2 regions of the Massilia sp. LXY-6 genome follow, and region 1 is predicted to be linked to the other one. Evidence: riboswitches for the same ligand, from Rfam matches in the RefSeq annotation. Region 1 holds a riboswitch; the other holds the start of a gene.

The links. A riboswitch is a leader RNA that binds a small molecule or an ion and turns the genes downstream of it on or off. The one in region 1 is predicted to bind cobalamin.
Region 2: it holds a riboswitch for cobalamin, as region 1 does, so the genes downstream of both, ACI48D_RS19525 (TonB-dependent receptor) here and ACI48D_RS25805 (TonB-dependent receptor plug domain-containing protein) in region 1, are expected to answer to the same signal.

What each region holds. Positions count from the first base shown of each region.
Region 1 is NZ_JBKFGF010000090.1:462-9,582, reverse strand. It holds gene ACI48D_RS25835 (CobD/CbiB family cobalamin biosynthesis protein) at 1-267, opposite strand, end outside; gene cobU (bifunctional adenosylcobinamide kinase/adenosylcobinamide-phosphate guanylyltransferase) at 261-821, opposite strand; gene ACI48D_RS25825 (cobyrinate a,c-diamide synthase) at 818-2,119, opposite strand; gene cobO (cob(I)yrinic acid a,c-diamide adenosyltransferase) at 2,119-2,745, opposite strand; gene ACI48D_RS25815 (ABC transporter ATP-binding protein) at 2,738-3,514, opposite strand; gene ACI48D_RS25810 (FecCD family ABC transporter permease) at 3,516-4,538, opposite strand; gene ACI48D_RS25805 (TonB-dependent receptor plug domain-containing protein) at 4,556-6,406, opposite strand; cobalamin riboswitch at 6,479-6,709, opposite strand; gene ACI48D_RS25800 (histidine phosphatase family protein) at 6,704-7,273, opposite strand; gene ACI48D_RS25795 (adenosylcobinamide-GDP ribazoletransferase) at 7,277-8,056, opposite strand; gene cobT (nicotinate-nucleotide--dimethylbenzimidazole phosphoribosyltransferase) at 8,064-9,104, opposite strand.
Region 2 is NZ_JBKFGF010000046.1:24,249-46,057, reverse strand. It holds gene ACI48D_RS19540 (DODA-type extradiol aromatic ring-opening family dioxygenase) at 1-563, opposite strand, end outside; gene ACI48D_RS19535 (hypothetical protein) at 631-1,563, opposite strand; gene ACI48D_RS19530 (M1 family metallopeptidase) at 1,560-3,776, opposite strand; cobalamin riboswitch at 3,902-4,140, shown strand; gene ACI48D_RS19525 (TonB-dependent receptor) at 4,227-6,185, shown strand; gene ACI48D_RS19520 (thiol:disulfide interchange protein DsbA/DsbL) at 6,356-7,018, shown strand; gene ACI48D_RS19515 (hypothetical protein) at 7,015-7,344, shown strand; gene ACI48D_RS19510 (thiol:disulfide interchange protein DsbA/DsbL) at 7,445-8,116, shown strand; gene ACI48D_RS19505 (ATP-binding protein) at 8,121-9,467, opposite strand; gene ACI48D_RS19500 (MipA/OmpV family protein) at 9,766-10,635, shown strand; gene ACI48D_RS19495 (hypothetical protein) at 10,742-10,882, opposite strand; gene ACI48D_RS19490 (hypothetical protein) at 10,956-11,363, opposite strand; gene ACI48D_RS19485 (SDR family oxidoreductase) at 11,338-12,096, shown strand; gene ACI48D_RS19480 (response regulator) at 12,097-12,786, opposite strand; gene arsH (arsenical resistance protein ArsH) at 13,063-13,779, opposite strand; gene ACI48D_RS19470 (arsenic transporter) at 13,782-15,074, opposite strand; gene ACI48D_RS19465 (arsenate reductase ArsC) at 15,084-15,563, opposite strand; gene ACI48D_RS19460 (ArsR/SmtB family transcription factor) at 15,573-15,917, opposite strand; gene ACI48D_RS19455 (copper resistance D family protein) at 16,044-16,979, opposite strand; gene copC (copper homeostasis periplasmic binding protein CopC) at 16,979-17,344, opposite strand; gene ACI48D_RS19445 (superoxide dismutase) at 17,437-18,015, opposite strand; gene xseA (exodeoxyribonuclease VII large subunit) at 18,121-19,482, opposite strand; gene ACI48D_RS19435 (MotA/TolQ/ExbB proton channel family protein) at 20,722-21,327, shown strand; gene ACI48D_RS19430 (ExbD/TolR family protein) at 21,327-21,779, shown strand.

The DNA of each region.
Region 1 (9,121 bases):
CAGCGCGTGGAGCGCCAGGCCGGCGATTCCTGAGTTGGCGCACAGCCAGGCGGCCATCGCCGTCAGCGGCAGCACCGCCAGCACCCAGCCGGTGGCGCCGCGCGCGATGCGCCAGCCGCCGAGATTCAGGTGCCGCTCCAGCCACTGCGCCATCCGGCCGAAACCCACCAATGGATGGCAGCGCCGCGCCTCTCCCAGCAGCAGGTCGAGCGCAATCCCCGCCGCCAGCAGCAGCGCGATGGCGAGCGGCGGCAGCCCGCTCAGCATGGACCACCCTTCAGGGCCAGCGGCAGCCCGGCGGCCACGAATAGCACCCGCTCGCAGCGCGCCGCCAGCTCCTGGTTCAGGCGGCCCGCTTCGTCGACGAACGCACGCGAGACCGCGCCGACCGGCACGATCCCCATGCCGACTTCGTTCGACACGAACACGACTTCGCCGGGCGACGGTTCGTCCAGCCACGCGAGCAGGTCGGCGCGCTCCCGGGAGAACAGGGGTGGCAGCGCGATGGCGCCGACGTCCGGGTAGTCCCGCTGCGACGAAAACATCAGGTTGCTGAGCCACAGGGTCAGGCAATCGACCAGCACGATGCGCTCCGGCGCGCACAGACGGCGCAGGGTGGCGGCGAGCGCGGTCGCTTCCTCCACCGTCTGCCATTCGGGCGGCCGGCGTGCGCGATGGTGGACGATGCGCTCCGCCATCTCGGCGTCGCCGGCGTGCGAGGTGGCGACATACACGACCTTCTTGCCGGACTCCCGCGCCAGGCGCTCGGCAAGAAGGCTCTTGCCGGAACGGGCGCCGCCGAACACCAGGGTACGGCTCATGGCGCCGCCTTCGCGAACAGGCCGGCCGCGGCCAGCGGGTTCGAGGCGAAGAAGCCGTGGAAGTAGGACGCTGTCAGGGACCCGAGCCGGTACACCGCTTCGCCCTGGGCGCCGGACGGATGCTTGACCGTGTAGGCGACCGGTGCCAGCCCGGTGTCCAGGTGCGAATAATGGAAGGTATGGCCGCGCAGCTCGCCGGCCGCGGTCGGCATCCCCTGCGAGCCCAATCCGGCCAGGCGTTGCTGCATGAGCACCCGGCCCGGCAGCAGGGCCGGCATGGTCCAGCAGCGACCTTCGGTATCGGTGATCGATTCCGACACCGCCATCATGCCACCGCATTCGGCCAGGATCGGCAGGCCGGCGGCGTGTGCGGCGCGGATCGACTCATGCCAGCGCACCGCCCCGGACAACGCCTCCATGTGCAGCTCCGGATAGCCGCCCGGCAGCCAGACCGCATCCGCATCCGCCGGCACGGGCTCACCGGCCAGCGGCGAGAAAAAACGCAGCCGGGCGCCGAGCTGCCGCAGCACGTCCAGGTTGGCCGGATAGATGAAGCAGAACGCGGCATCGCGCGCGATCGCCACCGTCTTCCCGGCCAGCAGCGGCGGAATCGGCTCATCCGGGTCGGCGTGTTCGGGCAGGCGCGGCGTCAGCGCTTGCCAGGCCTGGGTGTCGAGGTGCAGCCGGTCGGCCAGCTCGTCCAGGATCGCGTCGATGTCGTCGACTTCTCCCGGCAGCACCAGGCCCAGGTGACGCTCGGGCAGCTGGCGCGCCTGTGTCGGCAGCGTCGCCAGCAGAGGAATATCGCGCAGCGAGGCCGCCACCATCTGGCGATGGCCCTCGCTCGCGATGCGATTGGCAACCACACCGGCCATCTGTACCGGGCCGTAGTCGCGCAGGCCCTGCACCACGGCGCCGGCGGTCTGCGCCATGCTGGAGGCGTCGATCACGGCCAGCACCGGGATGTCGAAAGCGCGAGACAGGTCGGCCGCGGAGGGGGTGCCGTCATACAGGCCCATCACGCCCTCGATCAGCACCACGTCGGCGTCGCGCGCAGCTTCCGCCAGGCGGCGCCGGCACTCCTGCAAGCCGACTATCCACAGGTCGAGCGTGTGCACCGCTGCGCCGCAGGCACGCTCCAGCAGCAGCGGGTCGATGAAGTCGGGACCGCATTTGAACACCCGCACCCGCTGGCCCTGGCGGACCAGGCCGCGTGCGAGGGCGGCGGTGACGGTGGTCTTGCCCTGGCCGGAAGCGGTTGCCGCCACCAGCAGCATGCGTGCGCCGGGATGTGCCATCACCACTCCGTGCCGGCTTGCGCCGCGATGCCCGCCTTGAAGGCGTGCTTGACCACGTTCATTTCGGTGACGGTGTCCGCCACCTCGATCAGCTCGGGCGGCGCCGCGCGGCCCGTCACCACCACGTGCTGCATCGGCGGACGGTCGAGCAGGTCGGCGATCACCGCGTGCACGTCCAGGTAGCGGTACTTCAGGGCGATATTCAGCTCGTCGAGCACCACCAGCCCATAGGCCGGATCGGCGAGGAAGCGCTTCGCCTGTTCCCACGCTTCGCCGGCCCTGGCGATGTCGCGCTCGCGGTCCTGCGTTTCCCAGGTATAGCCTTCGCCCATCGCATGGAAGCTCACCTCGTCGGGGAAGCGCGAGAGAAAACGTTCTTCGCCGGTCGACATCGCACCCTTGATGAACTGGACCACGCCGACCTTCATGCCGTGGCCGAGTGCACGCACCGCCATCCCGAAGGCGCTCGAGCTCTTGCCCTTGCCGTTGCCGGTATTGACGATAATGATGCCGATCTTCTTGTCGGCCGCCGCGATTTTTGCATCGATGACGGCCTTCTTGCGCTCCATGCGCTGGCGGTGGCGCTCGTTGAGCGCGGCAGTGTCTTCAAACGTCATGTCATTCATGGTAGTCCTCTTGGGGAATGAAGATGCGGCGGCCGCCGTGCTCGATCATCTCGATCGGGTGGCCGAGGTAATCGCCCAGCAGCGCCGGCTGCATCACCTGTGCGACCGGGCCGGCCAGCCAGCCGCCGTCGCCGCGCAACAGCAGGGCGTGCGTGGAGATGCCGTGCGCCAGGTTGAGGTCGTGGCCGATCATCACGACCGTCTTGCGCTCGCGCCGGCACAGGCGCGCGAGCAGGCCGGTCACGCTGACCTGATGCGCCAGGTCGAGCGCGTTGGCCGGCTCGTCCAGCAGCAGCAGCGGCGTGTCCTGGGCCAGCAGGGCGGCGATCGCAACCCGCTGGCGCTCGCCGCCGGACAGGGTACGCACATCGCGCGCCGCCAGGTGGTCGACCTCCATCGCCGCCAGTGCCTGCAGTGCCGCCCGGTGGTCGTCGCTGCCTTCCCAGTAGCGGTTCGCATGGTAGGGATGGCGCGCCGACAGCACGGTATCGATCGCGCTGTAGGCGAAGGCGTCGTTGCGCGACTGTGCCAGGTAGGCGCGCTTGCGTGCCAGCTCTTCCAGCGGCCAGTCGTCGAGCTTTTTGCCGTCGAGCCGGACCGCGCCCTCATCCGCGCCGCGCAGTCCGGCCAGGGTGCGCAGTAGGGTGCTCTTGCCGGCGCCGTTGCGGCCGATGATGCTCCAGCACTCGCCGGCCTGGATGGTCCAGTCGAGATCCCGCACCAGCGTACGGCCGGCAAGCTGCAGCGTGAGTCCTTGAGTAGCGATCATCTTATTTGCGCAGTTGGTGCAGTTGATACAGGAAGACCGGCGCGCCGATCAGGGCCGTGATCGCGCCCACCGGCAGCTGGGTCGGGGCGACCACGGTGCGCGCCAGGGTGTCGCACAGGACCAGGAAGCTGCCGCCCAGCAGTACCGCCGAGGGAATCAGCACCCGGTGGTCCGGGCCGAAGGCGAAGCGGCAGGCGTGCGGCACGATCAGGCCGACGAATCCGATCGAGCCGGCATTCGTCACCGCGCTGGCGGTCAGCACGCCGGACACGAAGAACAGCCCTTTTCGAAGCCGGCCGACTTCGATGCCGAGCGTGCGCGCGGTATCCGCATGCAGGGCCAGCACGTTCATCGCGCGCGCATTGCGCAGGGCGAAGGCGAGCGCGCCGCCCAGCACGATCCAGGGCAGCACGCGCAGCGGCGTGCCGGCCAGGTCGCCGATCATCCAGAACACCATGTTGCGCAGGCTGCCTTCGGGCGCGATCGACAGCATCAGCGTCACCAGGGCCATGCAGGCCGACATCAGGATCACCCCGGTCAGCAGCAGCGTCGAGGTGCCGCCTTCGGCCGCCACGCCGCCGCGGATGTCGCGCCGCGCCAGCAAATACAGCAGCATCGAGACCGCGACCGCGCCGAGCAGCGCGGCGCCGTCGACCACCATCGCCGCGGACATCATCAGCAGCGCGAACAGGGCACCCACCGAGGCGCCGGCCGAGATCCCCAGCACATACGGGTCGGCCAGCGGGTTGCGCAGCAAGGCCTGCATCATGACGCCCGCCAGCGCCAGCGCGCCGCCGGTGACGAAGGCGGTCAGGGCCCGTCCGGCACGCAGCGCAAGCAGCGAGGCGGCCAGCGAATCCTGCCGGCCGCGCATCAACTCCATGACCGCCCGCGGCAGCTCCGGCAGCGCGACCGTGACCGACCCGGTGACGCCGGCGAACAGCATGCAGGCAAGGGCGGCGAGCAGGAGCGTGCCGACGATCATGGTGGCGCGCCGGCGCGCGCTTGGGTGGACTGGATGCATGCTGAATGAAGAGTGAATTAACGGGTCCCATAGCGCAGCGCGGCGAACCAGCTGCGTCCGGCCGTGCCGTAGTTGCGCGCCAGGTCGTGGCGTTTGTCGAGCGTATTGTCGAGGCGTAGCAGCAGCGACCAGTCGGGCATGAATCGCCATGTAGTGTACAGGTTCAGCAAGCCGTAGCCACCGAGGCGGTTGGCATTCGCCGCATCGTCGAAGCGGCTGCTTGACGCCTGCAGTTCGGCGCCCAGGCCGAGGCGGTCGACGGTGTAGTCGGCGGCGAGGCTGGCATGGCGGCGCGAACGGCGGGCCAGCTGCTTGCCGGTGGACTCGTCGCGCGGATCCTGCAGGTCGACGCTGGCGCGCAGGTCGAGGTCGCGGACATGGGTGTCGGCCGACATCGTCAAGCCCTCGAGCAGGGCATGGTTGACGTTGTAGGCGCAGCTGCCGGTGCGGCTCGGGCAGGGATTGACGGTCACGATCATGTCGGTCAGGCGGTTGCGGTAGTAATTCGCCTGCAGCTCGGCGCCGGCGATCCGGTAGCGGATGCCCACCTCGGCATTGCGCCCCTGTTCCGGCTTGTTCGTGACCAGGCCGTAGCCCGGGTAGTACAGCTCGTTGTAGGTCGGGGCGCGGAAGCTGGTACCGACGCTGGCGGTGGCGCGCAGATCCCTGCTGAATTCGTAGCCATAGCCGGCCGCGCCGGTGGTTTTGGCGCCGTAGATGGAATGGTCGTTGCGCAGGCTGAGGTCGAGCAGGTGGCTGCCGCGCCGCAGATCGTACGCCGCGGCCACCGAGTTGGTGACGCGCGAACGGTTCAAGGCAGCGCTGGAACTGGACAGCACCTGTTCCTTGCGGTGGCCGAACAGGACCTGCAGGGTGTCGCTGCCGAGGTCGATGGTGTTCTGCCAGGTGAGTTCGTCCTGGCGCGTGTCGATCTGGCTGGTGCCGCTGGCCGCCGTGCTGGTGAAGCTGCCCAGTTTGTCGTTCGAGCGGGCGGCCTGCAGGCTGCTGCGCCAGTTGGGGAGGATGCGGCCGTTCAGGAACACGGCATAGCTGTCGATGTCCTGCTCGTTATGCGTGTCGTAGCTGGAGGCGCCGCTGTCGTACTGTGCGCGCAGGCGGCTCTTCAGGAATTGTGCGCCCACGTCAATGCCCGGCGCGAGCTGCACGGTCAGGCGTCCGTTCACACTGTTACGGGTGTAGCCGTCGTCGTCCGGGTTGTAGCCGAACGCGCCAGGGCGGGTGGCCGAGAAACCGCTTGCCTCTTCATGCGCGCCGCTCAATGCATAGCTGACGCTGTGATCGCCGCCGGTGGCGCCGTGCACGCCGGCGTCGTATGCGCTGGTACCGTAGCTGCCGGCGCCAGCGCCGGCGCTGAAGGCCGGTTTGCCCGCACTCTTCTTCGTGAAGATCTGCACCACGCCGCCGATCGCGTCGGCACCGTACAGTGAGCTGAGCGGACCGTAGACGATCTCGATATGGTCGATGGTCGAGAGCGGGATCGCATTCCAGCTGGCCGCGCCGGTGGTCGAGGAGCCGATACGCACGCCGTCGATCAGGACCACGATCTGGTTGCTGTTGGCGCCGCGCAGGTAGACGCTGGTGCTGGCGCCCGGACCGCCATTGCGGGCGATCTCGATGCCGCGCTGGCGGCGCAGCAGGTCGGCGACCGAGCCGGCGCCGGCGCGCGCGATCTCTTCGCTGCCGATGACGGTTGTATCGGGGATCACTTCGTCGGCGCGCTGGGGCGTGCGGGCAGCGGTGACGACCACGGACTCGATGGCGGGATCGGCCAGGGCGGAAATCGAAGGCGAAGCAAGGGTAAAGGCGAGCAGCGGCGCGGCCGCATGCCGTGAAACGGGAAAGCGCATGACGATGTTTTTCTCTCGTAGACAACCGGCCGACGTCCCCGTAGGCCAGATTGAACGGAAGCGCCGGCAAGCCGTCGCTCCCACCTTTTGGCCGGTATCCGGGCTGGCAAGTGTGGCCGTCTGACCTTCCCATGCTTGCGCACAGTGGTATGAAAAGACGGTTGCCGCATCGGCGATGACGCGATGCGGTACTTGCTTACCGTTGCGGGGGCAGCACACGTTGGCTCGTTCGAAGAGCTTCGTGTTTCCCGTTTAACTGCGCCTGAGAACACAGGCGCGAGCACCAAAACGTGGATATTATACTTCCAGCACGACCATTTCGCCGTAGCCGATGCGATGCGGCGTACTGGCGGCATTCAACGCGGCTTCTTCGAGGGGCAGGCCGCCGCGCATGGCGCCGAGGAGGCGGATGGTGCCGGCATGGCAGATGAGCAGCGCTTCCGCATGGCCGGCCTGGCGCAGCTCATTGCTCAAGTCAGCGCGCAGGTCATCAATGAAGGCGGCGACGCGGCGCGCCACGTCGAGCACGCATTCGCCGCCGCCGGGGCGGTAGCGGAGCAGGTCGGCGGCCCAGGCGTCGACTTCATGGCGCGGAATCGCATCCCAAGCTTGCATTTCCCAGCGGCCGAAATCCATCTCGGCCAGGCGCGCATCGAGTGTCGGCGGGGCCGGGGTCAGGCGCCGGGCGAGGCGGGAGCAACGTTGAAGCGGGCTGGCATAGACCGGAAGATCGCCCGGCAGACCGGCCGCGTGCAGGCGTGCATGCGCGCGCGCGAGTTCGGGTTCAGTGACCGGCACGTCGGTGGCGCCGTAGCACAGGCCCTGGCCGATCTCGGGCTGCGGATGGCGGACCAGGTAGAGCTTCACTGCTCAGGACCAGGCGCCATGGCCCAGCGTGGCCAGTACGCACACGTAGACGAGCACCTCGGCCACCTGCTGCACCGCGCCCAGGCAGTCGCCCGTATAGCCGCCGAGGCGCTGTTCCAGCTTGCGGCCGAGCCAGACCGCGGCCAGCAGGGCGGCCAGCAGCGCAGCCAGCACGGCATCGGGCGCAATCCAGCCGACGGCGAGCAGGATCGGTACCGGCAACAGCGCCGTCACGGCCGCAATCGCGAATTCGGTTCCCGTCATCTGCTGGGCGAGCGGCTTGGCCTTGCCTTCGCCGCGTACGTAGTCCAGTTTCCAGATGAGCGAGGCCGCGGCCAGGCGCGACAACGGATGGGCCAGGAACAGCGCACCGACGGCCAGGCGCGGGGGCAGCATCGCCAGTGCCGACAGCTTGGCCGCCAGCATGCAGGCGATGCCGATCGCACCATAGGCGCCGACACGCGAGTCTTTCATGATCTCGAGCGCGCGCTCAGGCGTCACGCCCCCGCCCAGGCCATCGCAGGCGTCGGCGAAGCCGTCTTCATGGAAGGCGCCGGTCAGGTAGATCGAGGCGGCGGTCGACAGCACGGCGGCCACCGGCGCCGGCAGTACGAGCGCGGCCGCGAAGTAGACGGCAGCGGCGATCGCCCCGACCACGCAGCCGACCAGCGGGAAGTAGCGCGAGGCATGCTGCAGCCAGCTGGCCTCGAAGCCCACCCAGGTCGGAATCGGCAGGCGCGTGAAGAACTGCAGTGCGATGAAGAAGAGGCGGACTTGCTGCATCTTGTTCTTATTCGCCGACGGACTTTTCGCTGACGCTAGCGGAAGAGAAGGTCGCCATCTCGTTCAGGAAGTTGACGGCCGCATGCAGCAGCGGCAGCGCGAGTGCAGCGCCGGTGCCCTCGCCGAGGCGCATGCCCAGCTGCAGCAGAGGTCTCGCATCGAGTTGCTCGAGCATGCGGCGGTGGCCGGCTTCGTCCGAGCAGTGGGCAAACACGCAGTAGTCGAGGATCGCGGGCGCCAGGCGGCAGGCGACCAGCAGGGCGGAGGTGACGATAAAGCCGTCGATCAGCAGGGTCTTGCGCAGCGCGGCGGCCTGCAGCATGGCGCCGGCCATCATTGCGATCTCGAAACCGCCGAAGGTGGCGAGCACGTCGAGCGGATCGGTCACGCCGGCGTGGCGCTCGACCGCGGCTTCGATCACCTGCTGCTTGCGCAGCACGCCCTGCGGCGACAGGCCGGTGCCGGCGCCCACGCAGTCGGCGACGGAAATGCCGGCCAGCTTGTGCATCAGCGCCGCGGCGGCGGTCGTGTTCCCGATGCCCATCTCGCCGAAACCGACCACGTTGCCCGGCAAGTCCGCGGCCAGGGCGGCGCCATGTTCCAGCGCGGTGGCACACTGCCGGGCCGTCATCGCCGGTTCGAGCGCGAAGTTACGGGTGCCGCGGGCGACCTTACGATCGACGAGGCCGGCACGCGGACCGAAGTCGTGGTTGACGCCCGCATCGACGATATGCAGCGCGGCACCGTTCTGACGGGCGAACACATTGATGGCAGCGCCATTGGCGAGGAAGTTCTCGACCATCTGCCAGGTCACGTCCTGCGGAAACGCGGAGATGCCTTCGGCGACCACGCCATGATCGCCCGCGAACACGATGATGGCCGGCCGGTCGATCGAGATCGCGGTGGTCTGCTGGATCAGGCCGAGCTGCTTGGCCAGGGATTCCAATGCGCCGAGGCTGCCGAGCGGTTTGGTCTTGTTATTGATTGCTGCGTCGAGCCGAAGGGCGAGCTCGGGATTCGCGACGGCGGCGATGGAAGGCAGGCGCATGCGTGTTCCGGAAAGTA
Region 2 (21,809 bases), on a different contig from region 1:
GCCAGCGCGCCGCCGGGGCCGAACTGGCGCAGGTTGTGGAAGGACAGGCCGCTGCCGACGATCAGCACGCCCTCGTCGCGCAGCGGCGCCAGCGCGCGTCCGGCGGCCAGGTGCGCGGCCGGATCGTAGCCGTGGCGGATCGACAGCTGCACCACAGGCATGTCGGCTTCCGGATAGACCGGGTAGAGCATCGAGAAGGTACCGTGGTCGAGGCCGCGCTCCGGGTCCAGCCCGGCCGGCTGGCCGGCGGCGGTGAGCAAGTCCGCCACGCGGGCGGCCAGTTGCGGGTTGCCCGGCGCAGGATAACTGATCTGGTAGGTGTGCGGCGGGAAGCCGCCGTAGTCGTAGATCATGGCGGGCGCCGTGCCGCTCGAGACCATGAACTGATCGGTCTCCCAGTGGCTGGTCACCACCAGCACGGCTTTCGGGCGGCTGCCCGCCTGGCGCCGCATGTCGACTAGCGAGGCTTCGAGCTTGTCGTAGGCGCCGCCGTACTGGTCCTTCATCCAGGGCCACGGGCCGCCGCCGTGCGAGACGAAATAGGTGGGCAGGCGTGTGGACATGGCGGCTCCTCGGCGGATATTGAAACGGCCATGGTAGCCGATCCTCGCCCGCCGCGTGCAAAGCAGCTTATTGCGGCCGCGCCCTCACCAGCGCCATCATCGCGAACAGCCGCGCGCTGCGCATCCAGCCCAGCACCAGCACCGTCAACTGGGTCAGCAGGAAGGCGGCGGCGGTGCCGCCCGCGCCCAGCGCCGGCACCTGCACGCGCGCCAGCACCAGCAGGCCGGCCAGCAGCAGGCCGATACCGGTGACCGCCACGTACACGCCCAGCAGCGAGAACGGACGGCGCAGCATCAGCCGCACGCCGCCCCACCAGGCCACGATGGCCGAGCGGCGCCGGCGTTCGTTGGCCAGCAGGGCGCGGCCGGCGTCGATGGTGGCGTGGACCAGCACGAACACGGCCAGCGAGACGATCATCGCGATGTGCAAAGCGCGGTCGGCATCGCTTTCCAGGATCGCGCGCTCGGCCGTCTTGCCGGCGATCTTGAAGGCGAGGCCGGCGGCGATGCCGACCACTACCAGCGGCACCACGCTCCACACCATCATCCGGAACATGCGCGCGTATTCCTGGGCGCCGCCGGCCAGCAGGTCGATGAAGCCGGGACGGCGGCTAGCCCGCGCCGCGTAGATCGTCATCCCGGCCAGCAGCGGCGACAGCAGCAGGGTCAGCGCCAGCGCGACCATGCCGCCGCTGCCGATGGCGGGAGCGAAGCGCTCGCGCGCACTGCTTAGCAGGTCGGCGATGGCGAGCATGTCGAGCTTGTCCGCCAGCTGGGCCGCGTAGACCGAGTGGTCGAGGTTCGCGCCCAGCATCTGCCACACCGGCAGGCTGGCGGCCAGGGTCGGCAGCAGGAGCAGCACGGCCCACCACAGCAGCAGGCGCCACTGCAGCGCGGCGCGCATGGCCCCTAGAAGCGGGCGCAAGCCGCTGCGGCGGCGCACGCGGGTGTTCTGCGGTGCCAGGGAAGGGGAGTCGAGGGTCTGGTCGATGCTCATCATACGGTCGCGATCAGGGTGAGGAGGTATTCGATGAAGGCGGCGACGTCCATGCCCCAGCGGCGCGAGGCGCGGGCGTCGGGCTTGAGTGTCCGGCTGTCGTCCAGCTTGCTGACGTCGAGGTAGTGCAGGCGCTGCGGGTCGAGTTCGGCCGAGACGGCGCGCGCCGGCCTGGTCCAGCTGAACTTGCGCCAGGACTCGGTGCCGTCCCAGCGCACGGTTTCCGCACTGCCGTCGGCGAATTTCACGAGCACGGTCTGCGGCACCGCGGCGCCGTAGCGGCGCACCAGCACCTCGGTGCGGAAGGGGTAGGGACCCAGGCCTTCCTTCGCCTTCGGATGCGCCTTCTTCCATGCCTCGCGCTCCTTCTCGATGCGCTTGTCGAGGTCGGCCTGCTTGTCCTCGACCCAGCTGCTGCCCACCTGGCGCGTTCCCGGCAACGGCAGCTGTTCGCGGCTGCTGAAATCGGCGATGCGGTCGTCGACCTTGGTCACCGCATAGACCTGCTGGGCGAACACGGAGTCGACCGCGGCGCGCTGGCCGGTGACGTCGGCCAGGGTCTCGCGCAGGTCGGCGGTGCTCGGATGGCGGAACTTCCAGCGCCGGTAGTATTCCTTGAAGGCGCGTTCGATCGGCTCCTTGCCGACCCGCGCTTCGAGGTCGCGCATCAGGGTCGCGGTGCGGCTGTAGACCGGGCCGATGCCTTGCAGGCGGTCATAGGCGTTCTGGCCGGGCGCATCGGCGGGATCGCCGCGCGGAGTGCCCATGCGCTCGGCGGCGAAGGCCTGGAAGCCGGGGGAAAAGCCGAGCTTGCGGGTGAGCGGGGTGCCGGCGAAGACCTGCTGCCCGCGGTCGCGGACCATGCGCAGGTCCCAGTACTCGTTCAGGCCTTCGTCGAGTACCGGTTCCTCGAACTCGTTGGTGGCCAGCAGGCCGTAGAAGTAGCCATGCCCGAATTCGTGGATGGTCACGAAGTCGAGCAGGTACTGGTTGGCGGTGCCCGGCTCGACCTGCGCATAGCCTTCGGCGGTGAAGAAGGTCGGGTATTCCATGCCGCCCGCTTCTTCCGCGTTGTAGGGCGGGATCACGACCGTGAGCGTCTTGTAGGGGTAGGGGCCGAGCGTGTTCGAGAAGTAGCTCAGCGAATCCTTGGCCGCCTTCATGGCCGGCGCCGCGCTCGCCGCATACTCCGGGGGATACAGCACGGTGACGGTGACCTGCGGGCTGCTCCGGCCGGTCCAGGTCTCGACCATCGGCTTGGCGGAGCGCTTGTCGGCGGTCCAGGCGAAGTCGTGGACGTCGCCCTGCACGTAGCGGTGGGTCAGCATGCCCTTGTTCTCGACCGGCGCTCCCTGCGGCTCGCCGGTGGCGCCGACCGTGTACTCCTTCGGCACCGTCAGGCGCACGTCGAAGCTGCCGAAGTCGGCGTAGAACTCGGAGTTCAGGTGCATTTCGTGGGCGTTCCAGCGCGGCGCCGTGGCCCCGCGTTCGCCCGGCAGTTCCAGTACCCCGATCTTGGGAAACCACTGGCCGACCAGGTGGAAGCTACCGAAGTAACCGGTGCGCGCGATCACCCGCGGCAGCTGGGTGTGGAAGTCGATGTCGAAGGTGGTCGAGGCGCCTGGCGCGACCGCGGCCGGCAGGTCGAAGCGCACCACGGTGTGGTCCGTGGCCGGGCCGTTGTCGGGGTGGACGAAAGTCCAGGGCACGCTGGCCTCGCCCTGGGTCACGCTGCGTAGAAGCATGTGGCCCCATTCGCCATCCTTGATGTCGACGCCGGAGCGGAACCCGGACCCGCGCTCGCGCTTCTCGGTAAAGAAGGTGCTGCCCGTGCCTTCGAAGGCATTCATGTAGAGGTGCAGGTAGACGCTCTTCACCGGCACGCTGCTCCTGTTGCGCCAGGTGAGTTTTTCGCGGCCCGTCACCGTGTGCTTGACGGGGTCGAGGGTGGCGTCGATGTCGTAGTGGACGACCCGGTCCGACAGCGTCGATTCGCTCCCGGTGCGGGCGCCGCCCCAGGCGTTCGGGCTGCTGGGCACGTTCACCGCCGCGGCATGCGGCGCCGCCAGGGCAATGCCGTCGAGGGAAGGCGCGGGCGCGCTGGACGCGGCCGCTGCGCCGCCCGGTTCGGCGAGCAGCTCGGCGGTGACCGCCACCCCCGCCGCCAGCAGGGCGGCGAGCGCGCACCTACGCAGTACTGTGGAACCCAATCTCATGCAGGACCCCCAAAAATTTGGAATTGAATTTTGTTAAGTTGTATTTGTGTTCACACTATATGCGAAAATACTGTCAGAAAACCCATACAAGCCTACAAATTGGCAAGGGATGTTGCTTAATAGGTTTATAATTTGCCGGTTCTGGTGCCCGCACGCGGCTTCAATCGCGTGCAGTTAAACGGGAAACACGGAGCGCAGGTGCCCCCGGCACCGCGCCAACGTGTGCTGCCCCCGCAACGGTAAACAAGCGTCGCCTTCACGGCGACTGGCCGCCTCTAAAACCACTGTGTGCTGTCACTGCGCATAGGAAGGTGGGGCGGTCTGTCTTGCGAGCCCGGATACCGGCCAGGACAGGTGGAAGCGGGCGCATCGCCGCGCTTCCGTGACGAGCCGGTGTGCGGGGACGCGCGCCGGCCTAACGCTCGAACACTGCTCGAACACGATTAATCGATGAATTCCTTGAAGCCGCTTGCGCTGGCCTGCGCCACCTCTATTGCCACCGCGTTTTCCATTCCGGTTGCCGCCCATGCCGACGAGGCCGCCCCGGCCACCGTCGTGATCACGGGTTCGCGCTTTCCCAGCGCCGAATCCCTGGAGCCGATCGGCGCCACCGTCATCACCCGCGACGAGATCCGCCAGGCCGGCGTGAACGACGTCAACCAGGCGATCCGCAAGATCGGCGGCGTGTTCGGGCGCCAGAGCCTGGACTCCTCGCCCGACTTCGCGCTCGACTTGCGCGGCTTCGGCACCAACAGCGCCCAGAACATGGTGATCATGGTCGACGGCGTCCGCCTGAACGAGAACGAGCTGAGCAATTCCGTGTTGTCGACCATTCCGATCGACACGGTCGAGCGCATCGAGATCGTGCGCGGCGGCAGCAGCGTGCTGTACGGCGAGGGCGCGACCGGCGGCGTGATCCAGATCGTGACGCGCAAGGATGCCCGTCATGCACAGCCGGGCACACACGGCTCGGTGTTCGCCGAAGCCGGCCAGTTCAGGGAGCGCGACCTGCGCGCGCAGCTGGCGCACGTGGCCGGCCCGATCAGCGCCGACGTTGCCGTGGCGCGCCAGGACAACGCCAACTACCGCGCCAACAACGCCTTCACGCAAAATAGCGTCTCGGCCGGCCTGCAGCTCGCGTACACGGGCGGCCGCGCCGGCGTGCGCGTGGAGAGCGCGCGCCAGGATGCGCGCCTGCCGGGCTCGCTGACCCTGGCCCAGTTCGAGGCCGATCCGCGCCAGACCCGGACCCCGAAAGACTTCGGCTCGCTCGACACCGACCGCGTGAACGCCTTCGCCGAATACCGTCTCGGCGCGGTCGACCTGGCGGCCGAGCTGTCGCACCGCGAGCGCGACGCCGAGTCGAACTATTATTTCGGCCCGAGCGCTTCGGTGATGAAGTACAAGGGCCGCCAGAACCAGTTCTCGCCGCGCGCCCGCTGGCTGCACGACATCGGCGCCGGCATGCTGAACGAGCTGGTCACCGGCATCGACGTGATCGACTGGAAGCGCAAGACCACATCGAGCTTCTCGCTGGCCGACGCCAGCCAGAAATCAAAGGCCTTCTACGTGCGCGACGAGCTGCGCTTCGACCCGGCCCACGACGGCCGCGTGGCGCTGGGCGCGCGCCGCGAGATCTTCGACAAGGACTACGTCGACGCGATCATGGGAGGCACGCCGGACAACGGGGCGCAGGCCCAGAACGCTTGGGAAGCCCAGGGCAGCTACCGCGTGCTGCCGCAGCTGACCCTGAGCGCGCGCGGCGGACAGAGCTACCGCGTGGCCAACGTCGACGAGAACAGCTTCCGCACCAGTCTGAGCCTGCTGAAGGTGCAGACCTCGCACGACCTGGAGCTGGGCGCAAGCTGGGGTGATGATGCGCGCAAGGTGACTGCGCGCGCGTTCCGCCACAAGCTCGACAACGAGATCTTCTACGATCCGACCGCCTTCGCCAACACCAACCTCGACCCGACCCGCCGCGAAGGCATCGAGATCGATGCCGAGGCACAGTTGGCGCCGGCCTGGCGCGCCACCGCCCACCTGCAGCACGTGAACGCCACCTTCACCTCCGGCCCGAACGCCGGCCGCGAGATGGTGCTGGTGCCAAAGAACGTGCTCACGGCGCGCCTGGCCTGGCTGCCGGGCAACGGCCAGAGCGCAGATGTCGGCGCGCAGTGGGTCGACCGCCAGCGTTACGGCAGCGACTTCGACAATTCCTGCGCCGCGCGCATGCCGTCCTATGTAACCTTCGACGCGCGCTACGCCGTCAGGCTGGGGCCGTGGGAGCTGGCCGCGTCGGGCCTGAACCTGGCCGACCGCCGCTACTTCAGCAACGCCTTCGGCTGCCGCTCGGGCATCTACCCGAGCGACGGCCGCCAGCTGAAGCTGTCAGCCCGCTATGACTTTTAAGTAAATCAAACCGGGGTCAGAGCCCGAATTTGGGTAATTGCCCAAATTCGGGCTCTGACCCCGGTGTAACAAGCGGTAAGCAGTGCAAAAAATAAGCCCGGACTAAGGCTGGCCGGCGAAAAAGTGGTAATCTCGCGGTCGTTTGCACAACCAATTCGAGAAGGATTCTTATGCGTTCCCTGCGTTTTGCCCTGCTTGCCGCCAGCCTCGTCGCCAGCACCGCCTTCGCCTCGCCGACCGACCCGAAGAACGGCGTCGAATACGTGACGCTCGCTCAGCCGCAGCCGGTGCAGGCTGCCGGCAAGAAGGTCGAGGTGATCGAGTTCTTCATGTACCACTGCCCGCACTGCAACGCGCTGGAACCGCAGTTCGAACAGTGGGTCAAAAAGCAGGGTGACAACATCGTCCTGAAGCGCGTGCACCTGCCGTTCAGCGGCCCCAACGATCCAGAAGCCCATCTGTACCTGACGCTGGAAGCGCTGGGCAAGGTCGACGAGATGCATGCCAAGGTGTTCAAGGCCATCCACCAGGACCGCATCCGCATGAAGGACGATGCGACGGTCATCGACTGGGTATCGAAGAACGGCATCGACCGTGCGACCTTCACGAACGCCTGGAATTCCTTCGGCGTGATGACCAAGCTGCGCCGCCTGCCGCAAATCGTGAACGAGTACAAGGTCGATGGCGCGCCGACCATCGTCATCGACGGCAAGTACCAGACCTCGCCGGCCACGGTCTACAATTCGGTGAAGTCGAGCAACGAACCCCAGCTGTTCCAGGCAACCCTGCAGGTGATGGACGCACTGGTCGCAAAGGCAGCCAAAACGAAATGAGCGATGCGGAAGGCAAGATCCTGAAGATCTACGACAAGTCCAAGCCGGAAGACGAGGACTTGCACGACACCAGCTATTACCTCCACTGGGCCTGGGCCATCGTGGCGGTGCTCGTCGGCGTGGTCTTCTGGCTCTGCCTCGCCCTGGTGAATGCCGAGAACCAGCGCTATGCCCTGATGACGAACAAGTGTGCGGACCCCTTGTTCAAAGGGGAGGTCGACCGGCGTTGCCTGCTGACCGTGCGCTCGCGCGACCACTGGTGGGAACACCTGTGGTACGGCGCCAGCCACGTCAAGCCGGAGGCACCCGACGCCCGCCGCCGCTGATTCTCCAGGACCATGAATCCCGCCACTTCGGCGGGATTTTTTTTGCCTCAAAGAATGCTAAGCTAGGCATTGTCGATTAATTATTCACGAGGAATTTCCCATGCGTCTACTGCGCCTTGCGGCCGCCTGCCTGCTCGCCACCGCCGCCATCGCCGCTCCCGCGCTTGCTTCGCCAGCGAACCCGCAGAACGGCGTCGACTACACGACCCTGGCCCAGCCCCAGCCGGTGCAGGCGGCCGGCAAGAAGGTCGAGGTGATCGAGTTCTTCATGTACCACTGCCCGGTGTGCAATGGCCTGGAACCGGGCTTCGAGGAATGGGTGAAAAAGCAGGGCGACCGCATCCAGGTGCGCCGCATCCACATGCCATACACCGGGCCGAACGATCCGGAAGCCCACCTGTACCTGACGCTGGAAGCGCTGGGCAAGCTCGACGAGATGCACGCCAAGGTGTTCCATGCCGTGCACCAGCAGCGCATTCGCCTGAACAAGGACGACGCCATCATCGACTGGGTCTCGAAGAACGGCATCGACCGCGCGACTTTCCTGAATGCCTGGAACTCGTTCGGCGTGCTGACCCGCATGCGCCAGCTGGACAGGGTGCTCAGCGCCTACAAGGTCGAGTCGGTGCCAACCCTGGTCATCGACGGCCGCTACATGACCTCGCCGTCGACCGTCAACGCCACCCTGAAGACGAACAACCCGCAGGAAATGTTCCAGGCCACGCTGCAGGTGGCCGACGCCCTGGTCGCCAAGGCGGCGGCGTCGAAGTAAGCGCCTAGGGAGCGATCACGCCGTCCGGCAGGCGGATCGCAAAGCGCGCTCCGCCCAGCGGCGAGCGCTCCACGCGCAGGGTGCCGCCGTGCAGCCTGACCGCCTTGCGTGCGATCGACAGCCCGAGGCCGAAGCCGCCGGTGGCGCGGTCGCGGCTGCGGTCGAGCCGGTAGAAGGCTTCGAAGATGCGTTCCCGTTCCTCCTCGGGAATGCCGGGGCCGTCGTCGTCGACCAGGATTTCGAGCAGGCCGCCATCGCGGCGCGCCCTCAGGACCACCGTTTGCACCGCGTATTTCTGGGCATTGCGCAGCAGGTTGCCGACCGCGCGCGACAGCAGGCGACGGTCGCCGTCGACGCTGCCCAGCATGGCGCCGAGTTCGAGCTGCAGCGTGGCCGGGCGCGGATGCAGTCCGTCGGCGCATGCGCGCAGCACCGGCTCGACCTCGAACAGTGCGCGCTGCGGCTCGGTGGCGTTGTCCAGCTTGCTCATCGAGAGCAGTTCGTTCACCAGTTCGTTCAGCTCGGCCAGGTCGCCGTGCATTGCGCCTATGCGCTTGGCCAACCTGGGGTTGCCGGCCGCCGGAGCGCCGGCCGCCGGAGCGCCGGGCGGATCTGCCAGCAGCTCGAGTGCAAATTGCAGGCGCGCGATCGGGGTGCGCAATTCGTGCGACACCGAGTGCAGCAGGTTCTTCTGCGATTCCAAGAGCCCCTGGATGCGCTCGGCCATCGCATTGATGCGCCCGGCCAACGGATAGGCGGCATCGGACGGTTTCATGGCGGCGCGCGCCGACAGCTTGCCCGCGCCAAACTCGTCCGCCACCCGCGACAGCATCTGCAAGCCCTGCCAGTGCGAGCGCGACCACAGCGCGATCGGCACCAGCAGCGCCAGCGCGACCACGACGTAGCGCACCACTTCCATCAGCAGCGCCTGACCGAGGTCGATCGGCAGGCCGGAGGCGCTGATTGCGTCCTCGTTGCTGCCGATATAGCGGTCGCCGCCCAGGTCGACGCGCCGCAACAGGGTCTTGCGGCCGGGGTCGAGCACGATCTCGCCGCGCTCGAAGGCCGCCAGCGCGCCGCGCGGCAGGGCGGCGCGGGCCTGGTCGAGCGGGATCAGGTCGAAATGCGCCTTGGATACCTCGCGTACCTTGTTCAGGCGAACCAGCCATTCGTCGGCGGGCGCCTGGTCCACATAGTGTTCGAGCAGGAAGATCTGGGCCGAGGCCTGGCGCCGCGCGATGTCGTCCAGCGGATCGCCGTACAGGCGCGCGAACACGAAATACACGACGAAGGTCGCTGCCGTGATCGATAGCATGACCAGGATGAAGAAGCGGAAGAACAGACGGTTCACGCCGCCGCCCCGATACGCCGGTAACTACCGGTTACATGGAAAAGGTTCGACTTGCTCATGGTCGGGATTGTATAGGAGCAATGATCATAAAGTTTATGTTTTACAAATTGAAGACAAAACTTCGACATGTCGAGGGGGATTGGCTTGCCGGCCCTGCGTACGATGGGTACTCATCAGGTTTTTCCGTTTGGCCCACCTGAGCCGCGAGTGAGGGTGGGCTCTTTTTATTCGCCAGGAGAAATGGGAGGAAGAAAGACAAGCACGTAGAATATTGTCTTTCAGAATCTTTACTCCGCATATGAACAAGCTTCTTCCTCCCGTCTTGAGCGCCGGCGTATTGGCTGCCTTGCTGGCCGGCGGCATTGCCCGGGCCCAAACTCCGGCCGTCAATCCGATGCCGGACGGCAGCCGCGACATGTACGTGGGGCTGGGCGTACAGTCGGCGCCGCGCTACGAGGGAGCGGGAAGCCGCAAGCTGTCCGCATTGCCGGTGCTTCAGGTCGAATGGAGCAAGGGCATCTTCATTTCCGGGATGAGCGCAGGCATGCACCTGTCGAAGTCGCCCACTGTCGAATACGGACCGCTGCTGGCGCTCAAGCCCGGCCGCGACGAGTCCGGCACCGGCATCGTCATCGACGGCGTGAACGGCGTGGCAGGGCTGGCGCCCAAGCTGGGCGGGCAAATGCTGCTGATGTCGGGGCGCCTGGACGGTATGGATGAGATCGGTGCGCGCCTGCAGGCCGGAGGCTTCTACAATGTCTACCTGAGCCCGCAGTGGCGCCTGACCTCCAGCCTGCTGGCCGGCGCCGGCAGGGACCATGACGGCGCGCGCCTGGAGCTGGGCGTGCAGCGCCTGGCCCTGGCCGCCGGCGAGCGCCATCGGGTATCGCTGACGGCCGGGCTGGGCGTGGTCAACCGCCAGTACAACGAAAGCTATTTCGGCGTCAGCGCGGCGGAAAGCCTGCGCAGCCGCTTCCGCGCCTACGAGCCGGGCGGCGGCCTGCAGGATGTGCAGGTGGGCGCGCGCTGGAACTGGGTCCTGGGCCCGTCCTGGATGCTGACCTCGAGCCTGCAGGCCAAACGCCTGCTGGGCGACGCCAGCCATAGCCCGCTTGCCGAGCGGTCCACCAACCTGACGGTTTCGACCGCCTTCGCTTATCGATTCTGACGATGCGTCCCGCCCGACAATTCATTGCATCCCTTGCCCTGCTGCTGGCGGCCGGTTCGGCCGGCGCGCAGGCGCACGACGGGGACGCCGTGAGTTACCGGGACGCCTACCGGACCATGGTCGTGTTCGAGAAGTACGGCGGCCCGAAGAACATGCTGGTGAGCCAGTTGCAGGTGCTGCCCAGGGAGCGCGGCGCCCCTGGCGACGGGCTGCAACTGGCCTTGAACGGCAAGTCGACCCAGCTCAACCTGCCGCTCGACCCGCTGGGCCGCACCGTGTTCCCGCTGCAGAAGGCCGCCTACGACGAGAACGCCGCGCTGTCACTGAACCGCAAGGGCGGCTTCACGCTGCGTCCGCAGGTGTCGATCGCGGTGCGCCCCGACGGCGTGTACGACGTGGCCGACCTGCGCGCCGCCTGCGCCCAGGCGCTGGCCTTCGCGCGCTGGGTCGACGTGTCCCAGCGCGCGCACCAGTGCGCCGCGGTGCGCTTCGTGTTCCCGAAGAAGGCCGAGGGCGGGGCCCGTCTGCGCCGGCCGGACGGTCCCGAACAGCCGCTGCCGCTGGCGAACGGCGAGGCCGACGACGGCTTCGCGGCCGTCACCTGGCGCTTCGCGGCCGGCGCCGAGCACGGTCAGGTCGCCACTTTCAATGCGCCGCTGGCGATCCTTCCCATCTTCGAATCGCCGCGCTATCCTTGGGCGCATGAGCGAACAGACCGGCAAGACCATCCTGATAACCGGCGCCAGCCGCGGCATCGGCGCCGCCTGCGCGCTGCTGGCTGCCGGGCGCGGCTACCGTGTCGTGATCAACTACCGCAGCGACGGCGGCGCCGCCGACGGCATCGTGCGCGCCATCGAGGAGGCCGGCGGCAGTGCCTTCGCGGTGGGCGCCGACGTGTCGCGCGAAGACGAGGTGCTGCGCATGTTCGCCGGGATCGACGCGCGCTGCGGCCGCCTCGACGCCCTCGTCAACAACGCCGGCATCCTGGCGCGCCAGATGCGGGTCGACCAGATGGATGCGGCGCGCATCGGGCGCATCCTGGCCACCAACGTCACCGGCAGCTTCCTGTGCGCGCGCGAAGCGGTGCTGCGCATGTCGACCAGGCGCGGCGGCCGCGGCGGCGCGATCGTCAACGTCTCCTCGCGCGCCGGCGTGCTGGGCGCGGCCGGGGAATACGTCGACTATGCGGCATCGAAGGCGGCGCTGGACGCGCTGACGATCGGGCTGGCGAAGGAAACGGCGGACGAGGGCATTCGCGTGAACGGCGTGCGGCCCGGCCTGATCGATACGGAGATGCACGCCAGCGGCGGCGAAGCGGGACGCATCGAGCGCCTGAAATCGTCGGTGCCGATGGGACGGGGCGGGGAAGCGATTGAAGTGGCGCGGGCCATCCTGTGGCTGCTGTCGGACGAAGCGTCCTATACCACCGGCAGCTTCATCGACGTCTCGGGAGGCCGTTGATCAATTCCAGGCCGAGGGCGAGAACAGGTAGCCTTCGCCCCACACGGTCTTGATCTTTTCCGACAGGTTGTCGTCGAACTTCTTGCGCAGCTTGGAGATGCAGTTGTCGATGCTGCGGTCCAGGCCGTCGAATTCGATGCCGCGCATCTTCTTGAGCAGTTCGTCACGCGACAGCACCCGTCCGGCCGCCTCGGCCAGCACCAGCAGCAGCTTGTATTCGGTATTGCTGAGTACGCAGGGCTGGCCGCGCCAGCTGACGCTGCGGTCCTTGCTCATGATGCGCAAGGCGCCAAACTCCAGCACGCGGGTGTCGAGCGCCGCCGCCTTGGCCTGGGTGCGGCGCAGCAGGGCGCGCAGGCGCGCCAGCAGCACACGCGGCTGGACCGGCTTGTTGACGAAGTCGTCCGCGCCCTGTTCCAGGCCCGAGACTTCATCGTAGGTGTCTTCGCGCGCCGTCAGGATCAGGATCGGCACCTCGGAAAGCTCGCGGATCTGGCGGCACACGACCATGCCGTCCATGCCGGGCAGCATCAGGTCGAGCACGACGATATCGGGCGCGCCCTGCTTGAAATGGTCGAGCGCGGTGTCGCCGCGCGTGGCGAGCTCGACCGAGAATTCATAGCCGGACAGGTATTCCGTGACCAGTTCCGCCAGGCGCGGATCGTCTTCGACCAACAGTACGCGATACATGATGTTCTCCTTGACCCGTCATTGTATAAGAGCAAGTATCAAAGAGCACATTTGCTGGCCTAAATGGACAAATCGATACAATTTCACGACAAATGGGGCCGGTCAAAGAAATCCGCCGAAGCGGATTTTTGCGGGCGTGATTTGTGACTGGGAGTCACAAATACGGTGGCTCAGCCTATTTTCGGGTCCTTCTTGGAATACTCGCCATAGACGCGGTTCATCGCCGTTGCTGGAGCGCACCAAGTTGGCGCGTCAGGAAGGGGGACAGGCGAACTCTTACAGCTTCTCGATCTGCCGGTCGATCGCCTTGCGGGCGCGTTCGTTGCGCTCGCTGTAGCGGTCCGTCAGGTAGTCGGTACGGCCGCGCATGAGCAGGGTCAGCTTGTACAGCTCTTCCATGACGTCGACCACCCGGTCGTAGTAGGCGGATGGACGCATGCGGCCGGCCTCGTCGAATTCCTTATAGGCCATCGGCACCGAGGATTGGTTCGGGATCGTGAACATGCGCATCCAGCGCCCCAGCAGGCGCAGGGTGTTCACCACGTTGAACGATTGTGAACCGCCGCAGACCTGCATCACCGCCAGCGTGCGCCCCTGGCTTGGCCGGATCGCGCCCATTTCCAGCGGAATCCAGTCGATCTGGTTCTTCATCACCGCCGTGATCGCGCCATGGCGCTCCGGGCTGCACCATACCTGGCCTTCCGACCACAGGCACAGCTCGCGCAATTCGACCACCTTCGGATGGGTCTCGGGCACGCTGCCGGCCATCGGCAGCTCCATCGGATCGAAGATTCTGACCTCGGCGCCGAAGTGTTCCAGGATGCGCGCGGCTTCCCAGGTCAGGAAGCGGCTGAAGGAGCGTTCGCGCAGCGAGCCGTACAGCATCAGAATGCGCGGCGGGTGCGTGATGGCTTGCGCGGGTTCGAGCTTGGCCCTGGTCGGCAGGTCCAGCAGCTCGGGCTTGATGTTGGGGAGGTTCGGGATCTTGTCCATGTTCAGCTCAATCGTACGGCAAGTGCGCCCAGGGTTACCAGGAGAATCGGGAAGGTCAGCATGATACCGATCCGGAAGTAGTCAGCCCACGAGATCCGGATATTCTTCGTCGACAGTACGTGCAGCCATAACAGGGTGGCGAGGCTGCCGATCGGCGTGATCTTGGGGCCGAGGTCGGCGCCGATGACGTTCGCGTACACCATCGCTTCGCGCACCACGCCCTGGGCCGAGCTCGCGTCGATGGCCAGGGCGCCGACCAGCACGGTCGGCATATTGTTCATGATGGACGACAGGATGGCGGTGATGAAGCCGGTGCCGAGTGCGGCGCCCCAGATGCCCGCCTTGCCTTCGAACGCGGCGCAGCGGTCGAGCACGGCGGTCAGGTAAGCGGTCAGGCCGGCGTTGCGCAAGCCGTAGACCACCAGGTACATCCCCAGCGAGAACACGACCACCTGCCAGGGCGCTCCGCGCAGCACTTCCCGGGTCGAGATCCGGTGGCCGCGCGCGGCCACCGCGAGCAGGAGGATGGCACCGGCCGCGGCAACGGCACTGATCGGGATACCGACCTCGTCGAGCCAGAAGAAGCCGGCGAGCAGCAGCGCCAGCACCCACCAGCCGGTCAGGAAGGTCGCACGGTCATGGATGGCCTCTTCAGGGCGCTTGAGCTGGGCCAGGTCGTAGTCGGCGGGGATGTCCTTGCGGAAGAAGCAGACCAGCGCAGCCAGCGTGGCGGCCACCGATACCAGGTTCACCGGCAGCATGACCGCGGCATAACGGGCGAAGCCGATGCCGAAGTAGTCGGCCGAGACGATATTGACGAGGTTCGACACGACCAGCGGCAGGCTGGCGGTGTCGGCAATGAAGCCGGCCGCCATCACGAAGGCGAGCGTGGCCCTCGGCGAAAAACGCAGGGCGGCCAGCATGGCGATGACGATCGGCGTCAGGATCAGCGCGGCGCCATCGTTCGCGAACAGTGCGGCAACCGCGGCACCCAGCAGGACCAGCATCACGAACAGGCGCCGGCCATTGCCTCCGCCCCAGCGCGCCACGTGCAGCGCGGCCCATTCGAAGAAACCGGCCTTGTCGAGCAACAGGCTGATGATGATCACGGCGACGAAGGCACCGGTGGCATTCCAGACGATGTGCCAGACCGTCGGGATGTCGTTGAGGTGGATGACGCCGGTGAGCAGGGCGACGGCGGCACCGATCGAGGCGCTCCAGCCGATGCCCAGCCCGCGCGGCTGCCAGATGACGAAGCTAAGGGTTGCCAGGAAAATGAGAACGGCGGTCAGCACAAGAGTCCTTCAGGCTTCGATACGGCCGATGCGATCGAGCTCGGCCTTGAGCCTGGCGCGATCGGCTGCCAGTTCGTCCAGCGGCAGGGCCAGGAAGGCTGCGATGCGCGCGCGCAGGATCGCATACGCTTTCTCGAAGGCGGCACCGATGGCTTCCTCGGTGCCGACGACATGGCTCGGATCGTCCACGCCCCAGTGCGTGCGCAGGACCGGGCCGAGATAGGCCGGACAGGTTTCGCCCGCGGCGCTGGCGCAGACGGTGACCACGATGTCGGGCGTCACCGGCAACTCGTCCCAGGACTTGCTGTAGTAGCCCCCGGTCGGGATGCCTTTGGCGGCCAGCAGGGCGAGCGCCCGTTCGTTCAGTTTGCCGGTGGGCTGGCTGCCGGCGCTGATGGCATGCCAGCCGCCTGGAGCCAGGCGATTGAAGACGGCTTCGCTGATGAGCGAGCGGCAGGAGTTGCCGGTGCAGAGGAAAAGGACGTTCATGGTAAGCGTTCAGGAGCCGCAGGTGGAGGTGCCCGGTTCGCACGCCGGGCTGGCGGTCGAAGCGCAGGGATTGCCGCCGCAGCAGTTTTCAGTAAGGAAGCCCAGCAAGGCGTTCATGGTGCCGAACTGCGCGGCATAGATGAGGAACCGGCCTTCCTGGCGCGGCGCGATGAGGTGCGCGTTGGACAGCTCTTTCAGGTGGAACGAGAGCGAGGAGGGCGGCATGCCAAGTGCCTCCGCAATCTTGCTGGCGGCAAGGCCGTTGGGACCGGCTTGCACGAGCAGCCGGAAAATTGCCAGCCGCGAGTCCTGGGCGAGGGCCGCGAGGGCGCCGACTGCGGTTTTGTTTTCCATAGAGGTTCCAGCCATTGATTCGACGTTTCTAGTATAGTCGAATTGTTTCTCGAGATGCAATAATAAATTGTCTGGCAGGAAACCCTTGATCCGGAGGCGGCCGACCCATGTGGCCGGCTGCCGGCATTACATCTGTTCGCCCGGTGGCGAGGTCGATGCCAGCCAGGCCGCCACCACCACGACCGCCAGCAGTACCAGAGCTTCGATCCGGAGGATGTGCCTGAACCGTACTGGCAAAAGCGCCGCTGCGGCCTTGCCTGCGGACTCACGCGCGAGCCAGGGCGGCATCACGAAAAAGCGATTGAACCCGCCCAGCATCGCTGCAACTGCCACGAGCAGGAGCTTTGCCACCAGCGTGTTGCCGTAGGGGGTGCCGAACAAGTTGCCAAATCCGCCCAGGCTGCGCCAACTCGCATACAGGCCGGTGATAAAAATACCGGTCAGGGCGAAGCTTGCGGAGCTGGACAAAGACGCCACGTAAGCCGCCCGCGCGCGCCTGTCGGCAGCGCTCATGTTGCCGCTTGCCCTCAGCATCACTGCTCCGGAAAGCATCACTTCCCCAACCCACAGGCTGATCAGACCCAAGTGGATCCAGTCGGACAGCAGGTGCACGCTGAAGTCGCCTTCGCTTGACGCATGGCTGACCATGCTCCGCGTGTACCAGAACACGGTCAGCGCCGCCAGGGTCAGCAGCGCCGGCCCCGCACTTCGGCCCCGGATGAAGCTTCCCGCAGCGGCAACGGCCAGCCCGACCATTCCGATGGACCACGCGAGCCCAAGGTGAGTCGAGGTCAGCATCGACCACGTGGCCGTGGCCGCGTCGGTGACCGGGACCTCGGCCATCGCTGCCGATTCAAGCCACAGCAGCACGAGGTTGGCGGCCAACCCGAACATGACCCCGCCGAGTGCAGCGTTGCGGACGGGCTGGCGCCGCGCTGCCGCCCAGCCGGATGCGTCGCGACCGAGCCGCAAGCGGCAGACGGTCGCACCGGTGAGTATGGCGATCGCCAGGTTCAGCAGGGCAGTGACAAGGTGCTGGGCAGTTTCCAGGCCCGGCCCCATCACTTGAGCTTGAAGGTGAGCTCACCCTTCACTTTATGGCCGTCGTGGCTCATCGTAGCCCACTGGATGTGGTATTCGCCAGCGGACAGTGGCGGCAGCGGAGCCGTCATCACGGTAGGGTCCGCCTTGTCGACGGTAGTTGCCGTGACCGGGATCTGTTTGTTCTGAGGGCCTGTCAGCTTGATCTTGCTGAACGCCGGCTCCAGCGCTTCGTTGAATTTCAGGCGGACTTGTTTCGGTGCGCTGTCGAGCGTGCCGCCTGCCCGGGGATCGGACGACTGCAGTGTGGCGTGCGCGAAAGCGGAGGAGCTCACTGTACTTGCGAGCGCAAAGGTGATTATGGCCAGAAAGCGTTCGATAGACATGTTTGCTCCTGTTCGTGAGGTTTGTCGTGGCGCAAACGGAAACAGCCCGCATGAGCGGGCTGTGAGCAGGCCAGAAGCTGTTCCAGACGCGATTACGCGAAGTTCTGGTTCACGAAGTCCCAGTTGACGATGTTCCACCAGCTCTCGACGAACTTCGGACGCGCGTTGCGGTAGTCGATGTAGTAGGCGTGCTCCCAGACGTCGCAGGTCAGCAGGGCCTTGTTGTCGGTGGTCAGCGGGGTGCCGGCGTTCGAGGTGTTGACGATGTCGACGCTGCCGTCGGTCTTCTTCACCAGCCAGGTCCAGCCCGAACCGAAGTTGCCCACGGCCGACTTCTGGAACTCTTCCTTGAACTTGTCGAACGAGCCCCACTTGGCATTGATCGCGTCGGCGACCGGGCCGGTCGGCGCGCCGCCGCCGTTCGGTTTCATGCAGTTCCAGAAGAAGGTGTGGTTCCACACCTGGGCGGAATTGTTGAACACGCCGCCCTGCGATTTCTTGATGATTTCTTCCAGGGGCATGTTCTCAAACTCGGTGCCCTTGATCAGATTGTTCAGGTTGGTCACGTAAGCCTGGTGATGCTTGCCGTAGTGGTATTCCAGCGTTTCAGCCGACATGGTCGGTTGAAGGGCATCCTTGGCGTACGGCAGCGGCGGCAGAGTATGTTCCATGTCTTATTCCTTGATTGGTTGGAAACGGGTCGTTCTTCCGAAACGGTCGTTATTCTAAACCGGATGCGCAAACGTTGCTTGTTTGCTTCCAATACGCATCTTTCTTCATTCCAGCAAATCCTGCACGCTCGCCACGCCGACCTCGGCGCTGCCCTGGGCCAGCCGCACCGTGATGATGTCGCGCGGCTTGATCTGTCCGGGCGAATGCAGCACCTTGCCCTTGGCGTTGCTGACGATCGCATAGCCGCGCTCGAGCGTGCGCTGCGGATTCAGCAGTTCCAGCTGGGCGGACAGCGCGCCGAACGCCTCGCGCTGCTGGCGCAGCCGGCTCGCCATGCTGGCCACCAGCTGGCGCCGCTCGGAAGCCAGCAGGGTGCGTAGCGAGCGCACGTCCGGCAGATGGCGCGCCCAGCGTTGCTGCAGCTGAGCCAGCAGCACGCCGTTGCGGTTGACCGGCGCCCGCACCGCATGCGTCAGACTGCTGGCCATGCCCAGGAGTTTCAGGCGCTGGTGGGCGATCCGGTCCAAGGGGCTGATCATCCGGCGGCTGAGGCTGTCGAGGCTCTGGTTGGCCTCGGACAGGATGCGTTCCATCGCGCGCCGCAGGTCGTCCGCATCCGCTTCCAGCGAGCTCATCCATTCGTCGCGTGCGGTGGCGGCCAGCTCGGCGGCGGCGGTCGGGGTGGCGGCACGCAGGTCGGCGGCAAAGTCGGCGATGGTGAAGTCGGTTTCGTGGCCGACGCCCGAGATCACGGGCATGGACGCCGCATTGATCGCGCGCGCCACCACTTCTTCGTTAAAACTCCACAAGTCCTCGATCGAGCCGCCGCCGCGGCAAACCAGCAGCACGTCGACCTCACGCCGGCTCGAAGCGGTGGCGATGGCGTCCGCGATCTTCCCGGCCGCGCCCTGGCCCTGCACCGGCGCCGGGTAGAGCACCACGCGCACGTGCGGCGCACGGCGCCCGAGCGCGGTGAGCACGTCGCGCAGGGCCGCCGCCTGCAGGCTGGTGACGATGCCGATCGCGCGCGTGAACAGCGGCAGCGGGCGCTTGCGTTCCTGGTCGAACAGGCCTTCGCTGCCGAGCCGCTCCTTCAGGCGCATGAAGGCTTCATACAGGGCGCCGACGCCGGCGCGGCGGATCGCCTCGACGTTGATCTGGTAGTCGCCGCGCGCACCGTACAGGGTGACCAGGGCCCGTACCTCGACCTTGTCGCCTTCGCGCGGCGTGAAGCCGGCATACTGGGCGCGGCCGCGGAACATCACGGCACGCACCTGGGCCGCATCGTCCTTCAGCGTGAAGTACCAGTGGCCGGAAGCCGCCCGGGTAAAGTTCGAGATCTCACCGCCGATCCACACCAGCGGAAACGAGCGCTCCAGCAGGCGTGCGACCTGCTGGTTGAGCGCGGTGACGGTGAGGACGGGCGGGGCGGCATAGGCCGGATCGGCATCGAGCGGGGTAAGCATATGGATGAGCTAAATAAACTGTCCACAAAAATATGGCAGCGTTTGAGCGCCAAAAAATCTGCGGTAGTACAACAGATAGTTTTTGTAAACGATTGATTTTTAATGGTTATTCTTGCTGCCTGATTTCGATGCAGAAACAAAATTTCCTTACGGATCAAGGGCTTGTCACGCTGTGCCGGCACTTGGCCACAATCTTATCCACAGAATCTGTGAGGAAGTGGACAAGTGGCCCAGCTATCCCGGCTGCGTAAAAATCAGGCATGCATATGTTTTCTTAGGGCAATCAAGCACTTAGCCGGCCATTCGGCGCATTGCGCACATTGTTTTCCACAATTTATGTGCACAGCTGGCGACCACCTGGCCGCCCCTGAAGGGAAAAGCAGGAACGGTGCATAAGTCGGGTACTGCCTAAAAATGCTGCAGGGCTAGTTTTTCCTTTAAATTCAAGTACTTTGATATGGATCAAGCCCCTTGCTCACAATCTTTTCCACAAAATTTGTGAAGAAGAGTCAGGCGACCATCATGGCCTCGTTGAGCCGGCCGGCATCGGAAGCCTCGTCCGCCAATCAGGGATGGGACTATACCAGCCTTGGGGTGTTCCTTGCGGCTTGCGCAAGCCGGGCGCGGAGGCATGCGATGCTTAAATTTTGAGCTTGCATATCTTTTCCCTTTGGATTCAGTTACTTGCACCTTACCCACCGAGCTTGCTCACATTGTTTTCCACAGTTTATGTGCAAAGCCGGGCGGGCTTGGGGGTAACTCATCCTGCCTAAAAAAAGGGCTCGTTCATTTTTCGCTTATAAATCAAGGGGTTCGGCGCTACAGCGTGCGCTTGCGCACAATTTTGTCCACAAAAAATGTGCAGAAGCGAGCCCAACACAAACAGCAAAACCCCTACGCTGGCTGCTAAAATTTTCATCGGGGAAATTTAGATTATAAGAATCAATGACTTACTGTAAGGAAGGTATATTCCACACAAATTTATCCACAGAAATTGTGGGCAAGTCGGATACGCCCCGCATGGGGTTGTTGCGGTAAGGAAATCCTTTCTTAGGGCTGCTGTCTTTTTACGCATGGAAAAATATCCTTTAAGAATCAAGGAGCTTTCCTGTCAAAAATGCGCTTGCACACACTTTTATCCACAGAAAGTGTGCAGAACTCTACTTGCCGCAAAGACTGCAACACGTTACATTGCGCAATTCGTTTCTGTCTTGTTTTTTATCCATCCAGGAGTTCCTTTTGCTCGCCATTCTTCAAGCCGCCGGCTGGCCCATCTGGCTGTTGCTGATTGCCTCGATCATCGCACTGGCACTGATCGTCGAACGCCTGATCTACCTGCGCCGTGAAAAAATCCTTCCGCGCCAGCTGCTCGGCGAAGTCATCCAGGTGTATCGCAGCGGCAAGGTCACGCCGGACATCATCAACAAGTTGGAAACCAACTCCCCGCTGGGCGCCGTGCTGGCCGCGGCGCTACGCAACGTCGACGCCCCGCGCGACGTGATGAAGGAGTCGATCGAAGAGGCGGGCAGGGGCGTGGCTCATGTGCTGGAGCGTTTCCTGACCACCCTGGGCACGATCGCCTCGCTGGCGCCGCTGATGGGCCTGTTCGGCACCGTGGTCGGCATGATCGAGATCTTCGGCGCCCAGAATGCGTCCGGCACGAACCCGGCCCAGCTGGCGCACGGCATCTCGGTGGCCCTGTATAACACCGGCTTCGGCCTGGCGATCGCGATGCCGGCCCTGGTGTTCTACCGCCACTTCCGCGCCCTGGTCGACAGCTTCATCATGGATATGGAGTTGCAGGCCGTGAAATTCGTCGACGTCGTCCACGGTGCCCGCAAATGATGGACTTTCGCCGCGGCCGCAAGCGCGAGGATCCGGAGATCAACCTGATCCCGTTCATCGACGTGCTGCTGGTGGTGCTGATCTTCCTGATGGTCACCACCACCTACAGCAAGTTTACCGAGCTGCAGATCACCCTGCCGACCGCCGACGCCGAGAAGGCGATCGACAAGCCCTTCGAGATCAACGTCACCGTCGATGCGAAAGGGAACTACACGGTGAATAAGGTGCCGGTGTCCTTCCACGGCGTGGCCGGCCTGGCCGAAGACCTGAAGCGCGCCGCCACCACGGGCCCGGACGGCCAAGCGCTGTCCACCCCGGCCAAGGACCCGGTGATCATCGTCAACGCCGACCAGTTCGCCATGCACCAGATGGTCATCAACGTGCTCGAGGCGGCGCGGCTGGCGGGTTACGACAAGCTGACGTTCGCGGCGCAGAGCGGCGGGCAGAAATAACAGGGCCGTCGTTCCCGCGCAGGCGGGAAC